4 regions of the Enterovibrio sp. QJM3NY_24 genome follow, and region 2 is predicted to be linked to each of the others. Evidence: predicted binding sites of a transcription regulator. Region 2 holds the regulator's gene; each other region holds the start of a gene.
What was found. Region 2 encodes PurR, which represses purine synthesis genes. Its sites were predicted from a motif close to TNANGNAAACGTTTNCNTNA; they were not measured.

Region 1 (4,220 bases), 560 kb from region 2:
GTCACATTCGCTCCAGCTCCCGTCAGCATTCATCGTTTAGCTAACGACAGAATCAAACGCGATCATCGCTTTAGACGATGCCCAACAAGCGCTCTTCATTGTGCGGATCCGTCCTCTTTGTTTTAGTTGGGATAAATAACGTGGAATCTACATTGTCAGTTGCATGCCAACGCGTGCATAAAAATGGGAAAACGCGAGCAGGAAACCGGAAATACCTGACTCGCAGGCCCAATCGTATGCAGAATTTTGAATAGTCATGACGATAAATAAAATCGATTAACACGAACAGTTTATCTCACTTTACGTTTTAGACTGGCGAAATAATAATCACGCCAACAAACATAGAAAACCTGCTCACTTTGAGCAGGTTTTTTTCATTTTAAGTCATTACGATAGAGAAAACGCATTGCAACAGACCCTCGAAATACGGACTGAAGGTAACAGCCCACTCGTGCCTGTTATTAGCCTGAGCCTATTTGCCGTCGCTTCAGGTTTCCTGATGAGCCTGATCCCGCTTGCGCTGAGTGCAAGAGGGATGTCGGTCGATCTCGCCTCTTGGCTTGCAAGTGTGTTTTACGCTGGCCTGTTGGGCGGCGCACTCATTAGTGCACGTATCGTGGGTAAGTTTGGTCACCGCAATGCGCTAGTTGCATTCTTAATTGCTATCGTGGCGACAGTCGGCATGATGGCCACTATTGCCTCACCTGCTGTTTGGCTCGTCTCACGATTTCTCGCAGGCATTGCCGTTGCCGGCGTTTTCGTGGTGATCGAATCATGGCTATTGATGGCTGATACTGAAAAAGCACGTGCAAAGCGCCTAGGTCTTTATATGGCGTCTCTGTATGGCGGTTCGGCGTTAGGTCAACTGGGCATTGGTTTCTTTGGCACCGAAGGCGCGATGCCATTAATGGTCGTTGCCACCCTGTTCTCTGCTGCCATGCTGCCACCGCTGATTTTCAAAAAAGGTCAGCCAAAAATCGTTGAACATTCGAGCATCAAGCTACGTGAAATGCGAGATTTACCCTCAGCTGCCTACATTGGCTGCATTGTGTCAGGCTTGGTGTTGGGTTCTATCTACGGGTTATTGCCGCTCGATCTAGAGCAACACTACAGCCACAACCAGGTGGGCATGTTGATGGCTATCGTGATCTTGGGTGGCATGGCAGTACAGCCACTTGTGAGCTGGCTAAATTCACGCGTAGAAAAAGCACTGTTAATGGCCATGTTTTGCTTTGCTGGCCTCCTGGCTATCGCGATGATTGAAATCGCGACCGTGGATGCTGGCTTAATGGCGGGATTATTTCTACTCGGCGCAGCAGCATTTGCACTCTACCCGGTCGCCATTACCCTTGCATGCCGAAAAGTGAGTGAGTCGAAAATTGTGGCAGCAGCAGAGTTGATGCTACTCAGCTACAGCGTAGGCTCCGTGATTGGCCCCGTATTGGCAGGCAAAGCAATGAACACAGAAAGCGGTTTGATGTTCTATTTCGCTATTTGTTTCGCTGCTACTCTCATTTACATGCTGGTATCCACCAAGCGCAACCGCCGTCGTGGTGCGAATGGTGTCGATGACGTGATGCCGGTAGATTTGTAATTGGGTTCTAGGGTTCTAGGGTCGTCAGGATTTGGCTGATGCTTGGCAAATCAAATAAAAAGCAGGTCTGTATTTATAGACCTGCTTTTTTATGCTGTTTTTACCTTCAAACGCATAGACACATATAACCCAGGTTATACCGAGTGACTGGCGGCTTATTCTGGCATTTACTGGGTCATTACGACCAAAAACCTCTCAAGTTTCTGCCTAACGTCTTCGTTTTAAATCACATAACATGCGTTATCGACAAAAAGTATAATTTCACACTTGAAATGCTTCGATTAATCACAGCACCCCGCAAATAACACAAACAAAAAGCCGCTTCGCCATGGATATGCTCACCGCGAACTTAACCTCACCCGCATCTGAACCACTTATTGACGCTTCTGGGACAGGAAAAATAAAGTGAGCGTAGCGCAAACGTTTGCGCTATAGCCATGTCACATTTTTTTTGTCAAAATACGGCCTCTTTCCCGTCTGTATCTTTGCCAAAGGAAAATCATGGCCGCTCAAATTATTGATGGAAAAATCATTTCTCAAACTGTTCGACAAGAAGTTGCCGCGCGCGTCGAAGCAAGAAAGGCTGCGGGCCTGCGAGCGCCAGGATTGGCTGTTGTTCTCGTCGGTGATGATGCCGCGTCACAGGTCTATGTCGGCAGCAAGCGTCGCGTTTGTGAAGAAGTGGGTTTTATCTCTAAGTCTTACGATCTCCCATCAAGCACGCCCGAAGCCGATTTGCTGGCATTGATTGATACGCTAAATGCAGACGACGAAATCGACGGCATTCTGGTTCAATTGCCTCTTCCGGCGCAAATGGATGCAACTAACGTACTTGAGCGTATTCACCCAGAGAAAGACGTGGATGGCTTCCACCCTTACAACGTTGGTCGCCTGTGTCAGCGTATTCCTAAGCTTCGCTCATGCACACCGAAAGGCATTATTACGCTGCTTGATCGCTACAACATCCCGCTTCGTGGTATGCACGCAGTCGTGGTTGGCGCATCAAACATTGTGGGTCGTCCGATGACCATGGAGCTTCTGCTCGCAGGTTGCACCACCACCACATGTCACCGCTTCACCAAAGATCTCGAAGGGCATATTCGCCAAGCCGATCTCGTGGTCGTAGCTGTTGGTAAACCTAATTTTATTCCTGGTGATTGGATCAAACCCGGCGCAGTCGTGATTGATGTGGGCATTAACCGAATGGAAGATGGCAAACTGGTGGGTGACGTGGAATACGATGTCGCCAAAACGAAAGCCAGCCACATTACTCCTGTACCTGGCGGCGTTGGCCCAATGACAGTGGCCACATTGATTGAAAATACGCTACTGGCGTGTGAGCAGTTTCATTCGTAAGCCCTGAAACGGCTTCGCCAAGATCAAACAAAAGCGAGCATTCCTGCTCGCTTCTTTTTGTATTTAATCTGCGCCAAACAAATCTCTTGTGTACACCTTGTCTTCAACATCCAGCAAGGCGTCATCCATACGGTTCGACACAATCACATCGGTGCACTGTTTAAAAGCATCAAGATCGGTGAGCACTTCTGAGTTGAACAATGTTCTCCCCGTGTACACAGGCTCATAAATCACAATCTCAATGCCCTTTGCTTTGATACGTTTCATCACGCCTAAAATGGAAGACGCACGAAAATTGTCCGAGCCTGTTTTCATGATCAAACGATAAATACCCACCACTTTCGGCTTTCTTTTTAATATGGATTCCGCGATGAAGTCTTTACGCGTGCGGTTCGCCTCAACAATCGCCCCAATAATGTTATTGGGTACCGAATTGTAATTCGACAACAACTGCTTGGTATCTTTCGGCAAGCAATATCCACCGTAACCAAACGACGGATTGTTGTAATGGCTTCCAATTCGGGGGTCTAAACACACCCCTTCAATGATCTCTCGAGAATCCAACCCCAAAGCTTCAGCATAAGAATCAAGCTCATTGAAGTAAGCAACACGCATGGCAAGGTAGGTATTTGAAAAAAGCTTAACGGCTTCGGCTTCGCTGGAATGGGTAAACAGAACAGGGATATTCTCGTCTTCTGCACCTTCTAACAACAGGTTTGCAAACAACTCCGCAAACTCTGTTTGCCCACCGATAATGATACGAGAAGGATGCAGGTTGTCATACAGCGCTCGCCCCTCGCGCAAAAACTCCGGTGAAAAAAGCAGGTTTTCTGTCTGATAGTGGGTTTTTGCGGTTTCCGTAAACCCCACTGGTACTGTCGATTTCACCACAATGAGTGCATGAGGATTGCAACACACCACTTCTTGAATGACCGCCTCAACGGAAGACGTATTAAAAAAATTGGTGACAGGATCGTAGTCTGTCGGTGTTGCCACAATCACAATGTCAGCCCACGCATAGGCTTCGTGGTCATCTAACGTGGCGTAAAAGCGTAACTCTTTTTTCGTTAAAAAATGCTCGATGTCTTTATCAATAATCGGCGACACACCATTGTTCAGCATATCGACTTTCTCTTTCACAATATCAACGGCAACCACATGATTATGCTGCGCGAGGAGCATGGCATTAGAAAGACCAACATAGCCCGTTCCTGCTACCGCTATCTTCATTCAACGCTCCATGCTCTGCAAAGAAAAGTGCAGAAACGAC
Region 2 (4,220 bases):
AGCTGGGTTTTGAGGCGTTACTGGTGCAAGGTTTGCAAAAGTTCGTCACGGCGTTGAGGCGTAATCACTGACCAGTGTTTACCTTCTATCGCGCCTTCCAGTGCCCAAAGTAGCTCAAGGCTAAGCGTGTCTTGGTGTGATTTCTGCAAAGCTCGATAAGCTCTCACGGCGCCCTGTGTTTGCAACTGTTCGACAGAATCGATACCTGCTTTTTTTAGCATTCGCTCTGTGGCGAGTCGCAAGTTTGGCAGATCTTTGATACGCGTTGGCGCCGCCGTCTTTTTTTCTTGCTGATCGTCTCTGGCAATGGTGAGTGCTGTCGTGGCATAGGCCATTAACTCGTCAGATTTTACCCACCAATTTTCAGGCACAGCATAGTATTTAGTCACAACAGGGAAGCCGCGTTTTTTGTAGACGTAAGGGCTCATCGCCAGATGTTTGAATTCAGCTTCATTCGTTTGACCAGCACGAAGGTGAAGCTGATCATTAACAACCAGTGCGAACATCGTCTCATCGCAAAATACACCAAACCCACCAAACATAGAGCGGGATTTGATTTTGCCAAGGCATTCGAAGAACTTCAGTGTGTTTTTTAGCGTTGGTTTATCCATGTGACTAATTCTCAATCAATACGTTCCTGGATGAATGGTCAAGGAGCAACGTAGCAAAGCTAATTCAGAGAATTGTCAACGAACCAGAAATATCCGGTATGTGAATGCTAACGTCATCGGTAGCTCCGCTACCACCAACACATAAAATCAGTGTTGTGAGGCCGGAAGCTTTGCGTCCCACGCTTTCGCGATGGTTTGCCTTTTTCTTGACGGGTTTTAGCTTAACTGAATCGCATCATTTTGTCGTTATTGCTGGTCTCATAAAGTGTGATCTTGGTTCAGATAGAATCTTATTGATGTGATTGATAATATCCGGTTGTCTTTGTAATTGAAGTATTTTTGACCAAGATGACTACTTTATAGCTGGGTTTAAGGGTAGCACTAGAAAACTAGGCAATTTACCCTTTAAGAGGTGAGTCGCAATAATGAGGTTGAGTCAGTCGGAAAACTTGCCAGTTAATAAAAAAAGCCCAACCGCAAAAAGTGGTCGGGCTTTTAGAGAAGTACCGCGAGAGCGCGTATTTTACTCGGCGTTGATATTTTTCACCGAACTGCGAATGATGAGCTCTGGTTGCATAACAAAAATCTGCTGTTCGTTCTCTTTATTGGCGAGACGTTCCAATAACAGTTTGATTGCAGTTTTACCCAGTCGATTTTTCGGCTGATGAATTGTCGTCAACGGTGGTGAGAAAAATGCGGCTAGATCAATGTTATCGTAGCCAATAACAGAAATGTCGTTAGGAATGTCTAACCCGGCCTGACGGAAGGTACTGATTGCAGCCAGTGCCATGATGTCATTAAAGCAAAAAACAGCCGTTGGGCGGTCTTCTTGGGCCAATAATGCTTTTGCCGCTTCAACTGCGGAGTCACACTCAAAATCGGCTTCTACAATCCAGTTCGGATTTTCTTCAATGCCAGCTTCTGCCAACGCAGTTCTAAAGCCTGCCAAGCGCGTCTGACAGGTGAGTTTATCTAACTGACCTGAAATACAGCCGATTTTGGTATGGCCGTTGTCTACAAAGTACTTGGTCGCGATATAGCCACCGAGTTCGGCATTGTCTTGAATGCAGTCGGTGTTGACATGTTGCGTGCCCCAATCCATCACAACCATCGGCAGATCTTTCTTTTTCTCTAATAGAATAAGAAGTTCTTCATTCAAGTCAGAACACATCACCAACAGGCCATCTACGCGTTTTTCTGCCAACATGCGCAGGTAGTCGCGTTGCTTCGCTAAGTTACCTTCGGTGTTACACAAGATAAGCGTGTAGCCTTCTTTGTAGCAGTATTCTTCTACCCCATGTACAACTTCCGCAAAGAACGGATTGGTAGATTTGGTGACCAGCATGCCAATCGTGCGCGTTGAGTTACATTTCAAGCTGCGCGCAACTGCACTCGGTGCATAGTTTAAGTCGTCGACTGCGGCCCATACTTTCTTGGTTGTGTTTTCTGCGACAAAGCGTGTTTTATTGATCACGTGTGAAACGGTTGTCGTAGATACACCAGCCATGCGTGCGACATCTTTAATTGTTGCCATTGGGTAATCTTCTTATCGTTTTCATTAGCAGCTTGAGAAATAGTGGCTGCTCAACATGTTTACGCCGCTATGCTAAGCGGCGTAATGGATTCGTTCTTTCTATAGGCGGAGAGACGGACTCTCATCCCCTTGTCGTCGAGGTTTCATCGACACTGCCAGCAACTTGCTTTCCATCAAGTGTGGGAGAAGGGGGGAACGCTGCGGCGGCACTATGACGAGGCGTTTGTAATGTTACAGAAATTTCTCAATGCCAATCGCTTGCGTTCACAGTTTACTGGCTCATGACCGCGCCCGCAATTATTCAATTGAAGCGACTCGCGTAAGCTTGATGCGTATCAAGCTTGCGAAATAGCGGGTTTTTTCTGTTTTCCAAGCTCAAAAAAAGAAAAAACCGGGCTTGCCCGGCTTCATTTATCATAACCAAACACTTCAAAATGCTTGTTTAGCGAGAATTTGTTTGGGTATAGATAGGCACCTTTTTATTCGCCTTTAAGGAACAAAAGATCCAGTGTGATAAATGCAGTGAGCAATGCACCAGCGGCTTTATAAAAACCGAATTGATCAAACTGGTTTAGCGATTTTTGGAAACTACCTAGCCACGGCATGACCATGGTTTCCAAAAATATTTGCTGTTCTTGCATCATGGATTCTTGTTGGTCTTCTTCGGTTTCCTTGTTGGCAAGAATGACCAAGTTCCCTATGAAATCAAGCACAACCGCAAGATGGTCAAACGGTTCATTGAAATCTTTACGTTGAGCAATGCCGTACTTTTCCATCCATTGACCCATCTCTTGCGCGGGCTTATCGTTCAACAGACCGGTTTCACCAATATAAATAGACGCATAAGGCAATGCGCCTGTTTTTGGTGTACTGAGGAATAAACCACAGAAATCAGCGGCTAGCTCGAGTTGTGCATCTTCGCGGAGCTTTAGCGCGGCAAGCGCGTTGCGAAATTCAACGATCGGTGCTTTCAATTCCTCGGTCATGGCTAACGCGGAAAAATAGTTATCCATGTTGCTGCCGTGGTAATTATTCAAATCATCTTGCGTTAATTCACTGGCGAAAAGGGAAGACATCCACCAGTAAAATTCTGCACGTTGTTCGTTAATGGCAATAAATTCTTGCATTGTCATTCCGTTAGTTGAAAAAAAGCACTTTAAGTCTATCTAACATAGAGCAAAAAAGGGCAGCTAAGCTGCCCTTTTCTTCATACTGTCTCTTATGCGATATCCATCGCCGGGAACAGTGGGTTAACGCCGTCAACGTTGATTGGGCCGTTGAAGCCTGTTACTGCAGGTGCTTCACCAGTGTACTTCTCAATCTCAACCAGTGCTGTATGCGCAGAGGTTGCTTGCGCTAACTTAGAGGTGCCGATGTCTACAGTCAGTACGTTTGGATCGCCGTAAGTACAAAGTGTACCCGGCTTGCCGCCTTCAAGTGGCGCATACCAAGCACCTTCTTCAATACGACATACGCCAGCTTTATAGTCGTCAGTCACGACTGCGCCCGCAAGGACCTGACCACGTTCGTTGAATACACGAACCACATCACCAGAAACAATGCCACGTGCTTTTGCGTCAGCAGCGTTGATGTAGCAAGGCTCACGACCCGCGACTGCGTAAGTGTCACGGAACGCGTCTGACGAACACAATTGCGAGTGCAGACGGTAGTTAGGGTGACAGCTTTGCATGTGCAGCGGGTAGCGCTTTGACTTAGGACCGCCATGGCTACGCTCTACTTTTTCGAACCACATAGGGTGACCCTGACAGTCGTCGTAACCCATGTCTGCGATTGTCTTACAGTAGATCTCGATCAGACCTGATGCTGTGCCCAGTGGCTCAAGATCAGGTTCATTACGGAATGCTTGGTGACGAACCCACTCGGTACCTTGAGGGAAGGCAATAAATTGTTCTTCTTCCCAGAATTTAACGAAGTTTGGCATGCGAACGCCAATACCACGGCCTTGCAGACGTGCACCGTTATAGATCTCTTCGATCCATTCCATTTTGGTTTTGCCACCGGTGAACGCTTCTTCGCGATCAAAACGGGTGCACAGCTCGCGGAAGATATCGAAA
Region 3 (4,220 bases), 870 kb from region 2:
ACTGTATCCCGGTGAAAAAATATAGCATCGCACTGATGACGATGAGCGCAAGTGAGAAAAAAACAACCCGAATCGGGCTTTCGCCATAGCCGCAAAAAAGATCCACCGTTTTTGACATGGCTCGTTGAGTGGAAAATAGAGGCATTTGATAACGGCGCATCGTCAGTTCTTTTTGTAAGAAATAGCCTGCCATGGTGAAAATGCCATTCGCTTCCGACGCCTTACGTAAATCTCGATATATTTCTTCAGACTGCTCATACAGGTCTAACGCTTTTTCCATGTCACGATGCTTTTCTGCGATACGCCCCTCCGCTTCTTGTTGCAGCGTGTGGCCTATCTTAATGTTGTCAATTTTGGTGTCAGTTAACTTCACACCCAACAAGTTACAGTTGATAAAGCTGGCGCAGTGAATATTGGCGTCATGTAAGTCTGCTTTCATCAAGCTGCCGTGATCGAATTTGGCATTGAAAAGGTGAGCGCAGGTCATGTTTGAGCGATAGAAATTAGCATGGCTGAGATCATAACCACCACCTGAGCCATGCCTAACGAGGTTCACGTCTTTAAGGTCCCCACGCTTGACGATGATACCTCTCAACTGGCCGCCGCTTTTGGCATAGGCTTCGAGCTTCTCTTTAACACCAGGAACTTCTTTCGAAAGATTCTCGTCATGCCAGTAACAAAAACCTGACTCTTCCGCTGGCTCATGGCAACTATGTTTCTCGCCATCGGGATCACAGTATCGGCAAATGGCTTGCTGAATGTCGTCGTTAACGATTGATGAGGATGATTCGGAAACAGTATCTGCGCCTTCAATGTGCGCGGACTCAGAGCTATTTGACATAACGGCACCTCCAATTTCTCAGTATAGAGACTGAAATGAAAAAGTGAGAGACGGTTATTTTTCATAGAGGTAGTGACGTAGAGGGAGGGCGAAAGAGAAAAAGGATCCAAAGAGGTAAGAGGTAAAGAGGTAAAGAGGTAAGGTAGCGACCGTGATCCTATGTAGTCGCTACCCTCTGTTCTTAACAAAGCGTGTTATTTCGCTTCTTGTCTCTCTTCGTGTTTTTCTTCGCGCTTGTCTTCTATTGGCAGCACAAGATTCAGAATGATTGCCGTCAAGCCACCCGCCGCCATACCTGAAGAAAGGATATTTCTGATCCAATCTGGCATGAATTGCAGGATCTCTGGTTTTTGCGCAATACCCAACCCCATGGAGAAGGACAGTGCCATGATGAGAATAGCTCGGCGGTTCAAATCACAACGCGAGATAATGCGAATGCCTGAAGCTGCAATCGTGCCAAACATAACAATCGTTGCGCCGCCCAACACAGGCTCCGGAATCAATTGAACCAAAGTTGCAACGCCCGGAAGTAAGCCAAGAATGACCAACATTCCCGCGACGAAGTAACCAATGTAACGACTCGCCACACCCGTTAATTGAATGACGCCGTTGTTTTGACTAAACGTTGAATTCGGAAAGCTATTCAAAACCGCAGCCAAAGCAGAGTTAACACCATCCGCCAACACGCCACCTTTAATGCGTTTCATGTAGATAGGACCTGATACTGGTTGCTCTGAGGTTTCAGACGTTGCAGTAATGTCCCCAATGGCTTCCAATGACGTGACTAAGAAGACAATCACAAGAGGCACAAGTAAGGTGAAATCGAACGACAAGCCATATTGCATCGGCTGAGGGATAGCAACCCACTCAATATCTTGTGCTGGTGCTGTATTTATCATACCGAGCACATAGGCAAGCAGTGTCCCCACGGTCATGGCGATAACAATCGAGGACATACGTAAATAAGGGTTATTGATACGATTAAGCAACACGATGACCACGAGTACGGAGCCCGCGAGTAATAGATTCTTTAATTCACCAAACGTACCGTTCTCAATCGCCGCATAGCCGCCCCCCATAGAAGTCAGACCCACTTGGATCAGCGTCAAACCAATGAGTGTCACAACAATCCCCGACACCAATGGCGTGATCACACGTTGAGCATGCTCCAGCACACGAGATAGGAATACTTCCGTTAGTGAAGCAATCATGATGGTACCAAATATCGCTGCCATCATGGTTTCGGTATCTGCACCGCCCGCTTTCATCGCAAGACCCGCACCGATAATTGGCCCCAAGAAGTTGAAGCTGGTTCCCTGAATTGAGAGTAAACCCGACCCTAATGGCCCAATGGTTCGAATTTGAATAAGAGATGCCAGGCCAGAAGCAAAGAGAGACATACTGACAATGGTATTCGTGTCACTGGCAGGTAAGCCCAGAGCCTGACAAATGATCAATGAAGGGGTCACTACCGCAACAAACATCGCGAGCAAATGTTGTAGCGCAGCAAAAAGCGTCTGCGGAAGGGGCGGGCGATCATCAAGGCGATAAATCAACTCTGATGGACGAACAGTATCCGAATTTGAAGAAAGACTCATTGCGTACTACCTACGTTAAATGCACTTACTTCATCACGCTGAATGGGTGAAGAAGTTACCTGAATACATGTTCTGTGATTGCTGTTACTCAGAGCAATCAGGTAGCTAAGTGGCTGTTGTGGGGGGGTGATTTGCGCGCCATTTTATACAGCGAAAAATGAAAAGCAAACGTTTGCGCAATGCGGTTGAACTGTATGGCTACAGAGTGAGCACATTTAACAAGTTGCAAACAAAACAGATGGTAACGAAAGACAACTCGCGATATTTTAAATAAAAAAAACCGCCACATTGGGCGGTTTCTTCAATCGGTGAAAACAACATATTAGGTGTTTTTCGCTTCAAACTCTTTCATGAAAGTAACCAGCGCTTGAACACCTTCCAATGGCATTGCATTGTAAATGGAAGCGCGCATGCCACCGACATCACGGTGTCCCTTTAGTGCTTTCAAGCCTAGTGCATCAGATTCAGTAAGAAATGCGTCGTCTAGTTCTGGGTTAACCAGTTGGAATGGCACATTCATCAATGAACGGTTGTCAGCATGAATTTGGTTCACGTAGAAGTCAGACGAATCAATGAAGCCGTATAGCAATGCGGCTTTTTCTTCATTCTTCGCTTGCATCACTTCAAGCCCACCCTGCTCTTTTAGCCACTTGTAGACTTCACCCGCCAGATACCAACCAAACGTTGGCGGTGTGTTGAACATGGAGTCTTTTTCCACCAAGGTTGTGTAATTAAGTACGTTTGGCAAAAATTCTTTTGCACGCCCCAACAAATCGTCACGAACAATCACCAAGGTGATCCCAGCAGGGCCAATATTTTTCTGTGCACCCGCATAGATGACACCGTATTTCGACACATCGATAGGACGTGACAAAATCGTAGATGACATATCAGCCACAATAGGTTTGTCCGTTTCTGGAAGATCGCGAATTTCGATACCATCTATCGTTTCGTTCGGGCAAAAATGCACAAATGCCGCGTCACCGCTCAGCTTCCAATTTTTTGCAGGCTGTACGGCGCGCTTACCATCAATATCAGTCAATACATTGACGACGTTTGGTGTGCAATATTTCTTTGCTTCTTTCACCGCACTCGTCGCCCAATAGCCTCCATCGACGTAGTCAGCAATCGTTTTATTGCCCAATAGATTCATCGGTACAGCGGCAAACTGAGCGCGAGCGCCACCCTGACAGTAAAGGACATGATAGTTATCTGGGATGGATAGCAATTCACGGAGGTTTTTCTCAGCCTCATCCACAACCGCTAGAAACGCTTTGCTGCGATGAGAGATCTCCATGACCGAAGAACCAGTGCCGTTCCAGTCAATCAGTTCAGCCTGAACTTTTGCTAGAACAGCTTCCGGTAACATCGCGGGACCCGCTGAGAAGTTATGTACCTTTTCCATGATTTATCAATGCTCCTGCGTTTAATCGCTTAATAGTGACTTTCGACCTGTGAGTCGGATGATTTTTTTGCCGACAGCGCCCTGTATCAGGTGAGAAAGAAAGCCAAAAAAAATTCGTATTGGTTTTGTTTTATCACCTTTTTTAAGGGATTGGAACGGGAAATATGCTCGACTTTCTTTGTCCTTTAGAAAGAAGATAAAAAAAACGCAGCCTAAGCTGCGTTTTTCTATGACAGAGGATGAAAGGAAAGATTATTCCTCTTCAGTTCCTTCGTCTTCAGGCTTGTCTGTAGGTGTTTCTACTGTCGCATCGTCAGATGTTTCTTCTGATGCTTCAGCAGGTGCTTGCTCTACAACTTCGCCGTTTTCATCCAGA
Region 4 (4,220 bases), 1.3 Mb from region 2:
TTAGCAAACATAGTTTCAGTTCCTATTTAGACAAAAACGCAGCCAGTGCTGCGTTTTTGTTGTCTCTGACACCTAGGTTATAACCTGCCATTGTGAACACACTATGACAAGAGGGAGCCCCTATTTGTCATTGGCTTCTTTTGCTGGGCTCTCTTCTGAGACAGGCTCAATCACATCGGTTTGTGTTAATGCTTCCACCTCATCGGGCGAAGTCTCAATATTGATCGTCTGCAATCCATCAAGATTATCCGTAAGATCTGCACCAATTGCCTGCGCTTTATCCTGCTCATAGCCAACAATACTTTGATAATAACGGCGAATGTTTTCAACGTAACTCAAGGCTTCATAACCTCGGGCGTAACCATAACGCGTTTGTTTGTGGTACTGGCGTTTAGCAAGCAATGGTAAGCGCTGTTTCACATCAGCCCATGAATCAGGGTTGCCGCCTTGTGCTTTTGTCAATCGACGCGCATCCATCATGTGGCCAAATCCGATGTTATAGGATGCCAGTGCATACCAGATTTTTTCATTTTCGTTGACGCTGTCAGGTACTCGTTGCAGCATTTTATAGAGATATTCAGCGCCGCCACGAATGCTTTGCTCCGGATCAAGACGGTTTTTCACACCGACTGATTTTGCCGTGGGTAACGTCAGCATCATCATGCCGCGAACACCGGTGGGTGAAACAGCGCGTGGATTCCAGTGTGATTCTTGATAGGACAGTGCAGCCAGCATTCGCCAATCAAACTGATCCGCGTATTTTTTAAATAGCGGCTCCCACTTCGGCAGTTTACTGTCAATAGCGCGCAAAAAGGCGCGAGTATCGACGTAATCAAAACTGTCGACATGGCCAAAGTACTTTTCTTCGAGCGCTGCTAATTCACCGCTTTGTGTTTTTTTGCCGAAGAACTCAATCATCAAAGCGTAAACGCTGTCATCTTGTGATTTCTTCATGAACCAAGCGACGGGTTCGTCTTCTGTCAGCTCCAATGCAACAGTAATAGCGGGGTGAATGCGCTGAATTAACGCAATGTCGACGGAATCAGCAATGGTGAAGTCCAATTGGCCATCAGCCACTTGTTTCAGCAATTCGTCGTCATCGGTGTCTTTAACACTTTCCCAGATCATTTCTGGAAATTCACGTTGTATGGCTTGCAGTGTCAAGGCATGACTGGAATCTTCAACCACGGCAATGCGTGCACCATCTTTGTTCAACTCTGACAGGTTTCGCGGACGCCAGTGACCTTTTTTGTAGACCAATTGCTGGCTGACATAATAGTAAGCAGGACCTGGGCGAAAATGGTCAAGGCGATCTTTGGTAATCGTTAGTCCAGCAGCAATGATATCGACGTCGCCACGCTCTAACGCTGGAAAGAGACCTGAAAGGGTGTAAGCAGGCTGCATTTCCAGTTTCACACCAAGACTTTGTGCGAATTGCGAGGCAAGTTCTAAGTCGAGCCCTGTTGGGCCGTCTGGGCCAATGTAATAGGAAAGTTGGTTGTTCAGTGTCCCTACGCGAAGTACGCCACTGTCACGAATTTTTTCTAGTTCAGTTCTGTCATCGTATTTCCATTCACAACCGGAAAGAAACAGCACTAACATTGTGCCAACAAGCAGTTGATAGATTCGTTTTATAGCATTCGCGTTCAAAAAGTTATGCTCACTCTTTATTGATTACCGACTGTTATATCAAAGGTGGCATCCCGCATAAAGTGAAGCTGGATGGGTACCTTAGTTTAGACGCAGAATAATGACAGTCATCGTCGAGGAAAAAAAGTTGCGCAAACGGTTGCGTCAAGTGTTACGTCGCCCACATTTTTACCCTATAATAGCGCCCCGAACACTAGGAGATACCCTAGCAGCAAGAACAGAAGTGATATCGACGTAGCTTTCCCATTTATGTTACGACATAAAACTCATGGGGTTAGGCCAATATCACTTTAATTCACCGCTAACCGAGAGACGTACGCACATGGAAATTTTGCGTGGTTCCCCCGCTCTGTCCGAATTCCGAGTCAATAAACTGATAGAAAGCTGTCAGGCGAATGACTTGCCTGTGACTGGCCTCTATGCCGAGTATATCCACTTTGCTGATATCAGTACTCCCTTGAGTGCCGATGAGAAGCAAAAGCTGAATCGTCTGCTCACTTATGGGCCAACGATTGCTGAGCACGCGCCTACGGGCACCCTTATTCTTGTAACCCCTCGTCCTGGCACGATTTCTCCTTGGTCTTCAAAAGCGACTGACATCGCGCACAACTGCGGTCTAAATGCGATTAAACGCCTTGAGCGTGGCACGGCCTATTATGTTGAATTGGCATCTGAATTGTCTGTTGACCAACATAAAGTGTTGGCCTGTTTGCTCCATGACCGAATGATGGAAGTGGTATTTGCTGATATGGATGCGGCGTCAGCACTCTTTGCAGCAGCAACGCCAGCACCGATGAAAGCGGTAGATATCCTTTCTGCGGGTCGTGAAGCCTTGGAAGTGGCCAACGTGGAGTTGGGTCTTGCTTTGGCTGACGATGAAATCGATTATTTGGTGGAAAGCTTTACCAAGCTGGGTCGCAACCCTAACGATATCGAACTGATGATGTTTGCTCAGGCAAACTCAGAGCATTGTCGCCATAAAATATTCAATGCTGATTGGACTATTGACGGTGTGGATCAGGACAAGAGCCTGTTCAAGATGATCAAGAACACCTACGAGCATAACAACGACTATGTGTTATCTGCGTACAAAGATAACGCTGCTGTTATGGAAGGCTCAAGCGTAGGACGTTTTTTCCCGAACCCTGAATCACGTCAGTATGATTACCATCAGGAAGCGACACATATTCTGATGAAGGTGGAAACACATAACCACCCAACCGCTATTTCACCTTGGCCTGGCGCAGCGACGGGGTCAGGTGGTGAAATTCGCGATGAAGGCGCTACTGGTATCGGTGGTAAGCCAAAAGCAGGCTTGGTCGGTTTCTCCGTGTCCAACTTGCGTATCCCAGGTTTTGAACAACCTTGGGAAACAGATTTCGGCAAGCCTAGCCGTATCGTGAATGCGTTGGACATTATGCTAGAAGGCCCATTAGGTGGCGCGGCATTTAACAACGAATTTGGTCGTCCTAACCTATTGGGCTATTTCCGCACCTACGAAGAAAAAGTCACCTCGCACAACGGTGAAGAAGTCCGTGGTTACCACAAGCCGATCATGATTGCCGGTGGTATGGGTAACATTCGCGATGGGCATGTTCAGAAAAAAGAAATTCCAGTCGGCGCCAAGCTTATTGTACTTGGTGGCCCCGCCATGAACATTGGTTTGGGTGGTGGTGCAGCGTCTTCAATGGCCTCTGGCCAGTCAGCGGAAGATCTGGATTTTGCTTCTGTGCAGCGTGAAAACCCAGAAATGGAACGTCGTTGTCAGGAAGTGATTGACCGTTGTTGGCAGTTGGGTGACGACAACCCAATTGCGTTTATCCATGATGTGGGTGCGGGCGGTATTTCTAATGCCTTGCCTGAGCTTGTGGATGATGGCGAGCGTGGTGGTAAATTCCAATTGCGTAACGTGCCAAACGACGAGCCGGGCATGAGCCCGTTAGAAATTTGGTGTAACGAATCACAAGAACGTTATGTGATGGCGATAGCGCCAGAAAACATGGGCGTATTTGATGCGATTTGTCAGCGTGAACGTGCGCCATATGCGGTTGTCGGTGAAGCCACCGAAGCGCGTCATCTTGAGCTGGAAGACAGCCATTTCGATAATACGCCAATTGATATGCCGTTGGATGTGTTGCTGGGCAAACCCCCTAAAATGCACCGTGACGTGCAAACACAAAAAGTGGAAGGCAAAGCGATTGAACGTGCAGGCATCTCTGTCGAAGAAGCGTCACAGCGCGTACTGCGCTTGCCTTCGGTTGCAGAGAAAACCTTCCTGATCACCATTGGTGATCGCACGGTCACAGGTTTGGTTGCACGTGACCAGATGGTTGGCCCATGGCAGGTACCTGTGGCGAACTGTGCTGTCACGGCAGCAAGTTACGACACCTACCATGGTGAAGCCATGTCGATGGGTGAGCGTACGCCAGTGGCCTTGCTTGATTTCGCCGCTTCTGCACGCTTGGCGGTCGCGGAAGCGCTGACCAATATCGCGTGTGCGGATATTGGCGATTTGAAACGCATTAATCTGTCTGCAAACTGGATGGCTGCAGCAGGTCACCCGGGCGAAG

Region 1: a site for PurR is predicted at 2,007-2,026, ahead of folD (bifunctional methylenetetrahydrofolate dehydrogenase/methenyltetrahydrofolate cyclohydrolase FolD). Genes of this name have one in related genera too.
Region 3: a site for PurR is predicted at 2,600-2,619, ahead of AC3CIC_RS05160 (uracil-xanthine permease family protein). Genes of this name have one in related genera too.
Region 4: a site for PurR is predicted at 1,778-1,797, ahead of purL (phosphoribosylformylglycinamidine synthase). Genes of this name have one in related genera too.

Annotation. Positions count from the first base shown of each region.
Region 1 is NZ_CM173519.1:2,618,643-2,622,862, forward strand. It holds gene AC3CIC_RS11495 (MFS transporter) at 407-1,594, shown strand; gene folD (bifunctional methylenetetrahydrofolate dehydrogenase/methenyltetrahydrofolate cyclohydrolase FolD) at 2,096-2,950, shown strand; gene AC3CIC_RS11505 (nucleotide sugar dehydrogenase) at 3,014-4,180, opposite strand.
Region 2 is NZ_CM173519.1:2,056,944-2,061,163, reverse strand. It holds gene AC3CIC_RS09025 (TfoX/Sxy family DNA transformation protein) at 18-611, opposite strand; cyclic di-GMP riboswitch class I at 727-821, opposite strand; gene purR (HTH-type transcriptional repressor PurR) at 1,135-2,145, opposite strand; gene torD (molecular chaperone TorD) at 2,625-3,272, opposite strand; gene torA (trimethylamine-N-oxide reductase TorA) at 3,365-4,220, opposite strand, start outside.
Region 3 is NZ_CM173519.1:1,183,612-1,187,831, reverse strand. It holds gene AC3CIC_RS05165 (ion channel) at 1-841, opposite strand, end outside; gene AC3CIC_RS05160 (uracil-xanthine permease family protein) at 1,036-2,439, opposite strand; gene serC (3-phosphoserine/phosphohydroxythreonine transaminase) at 2,762-3,844, opposite strand; gene gyrA (DNA topoisomerase (ATP-hydrolyzing) subunit A) at 4,097-4,220, opposite strand, start outside.
Region 4 is NZ_CM173519.1:790,399-794,618, forward strand. It holds gene AC3CIC_RS03365 (hypothetical protein) at 1-11, opposite strand, end outside; gene mltF (membrane-bound lytic murein transglycosylase MltF) at 121-1,602, opposite strand; gene purL (phosphoribosylformylglycinamidine synthase) at 1,973-4,220, shown strand, end outside.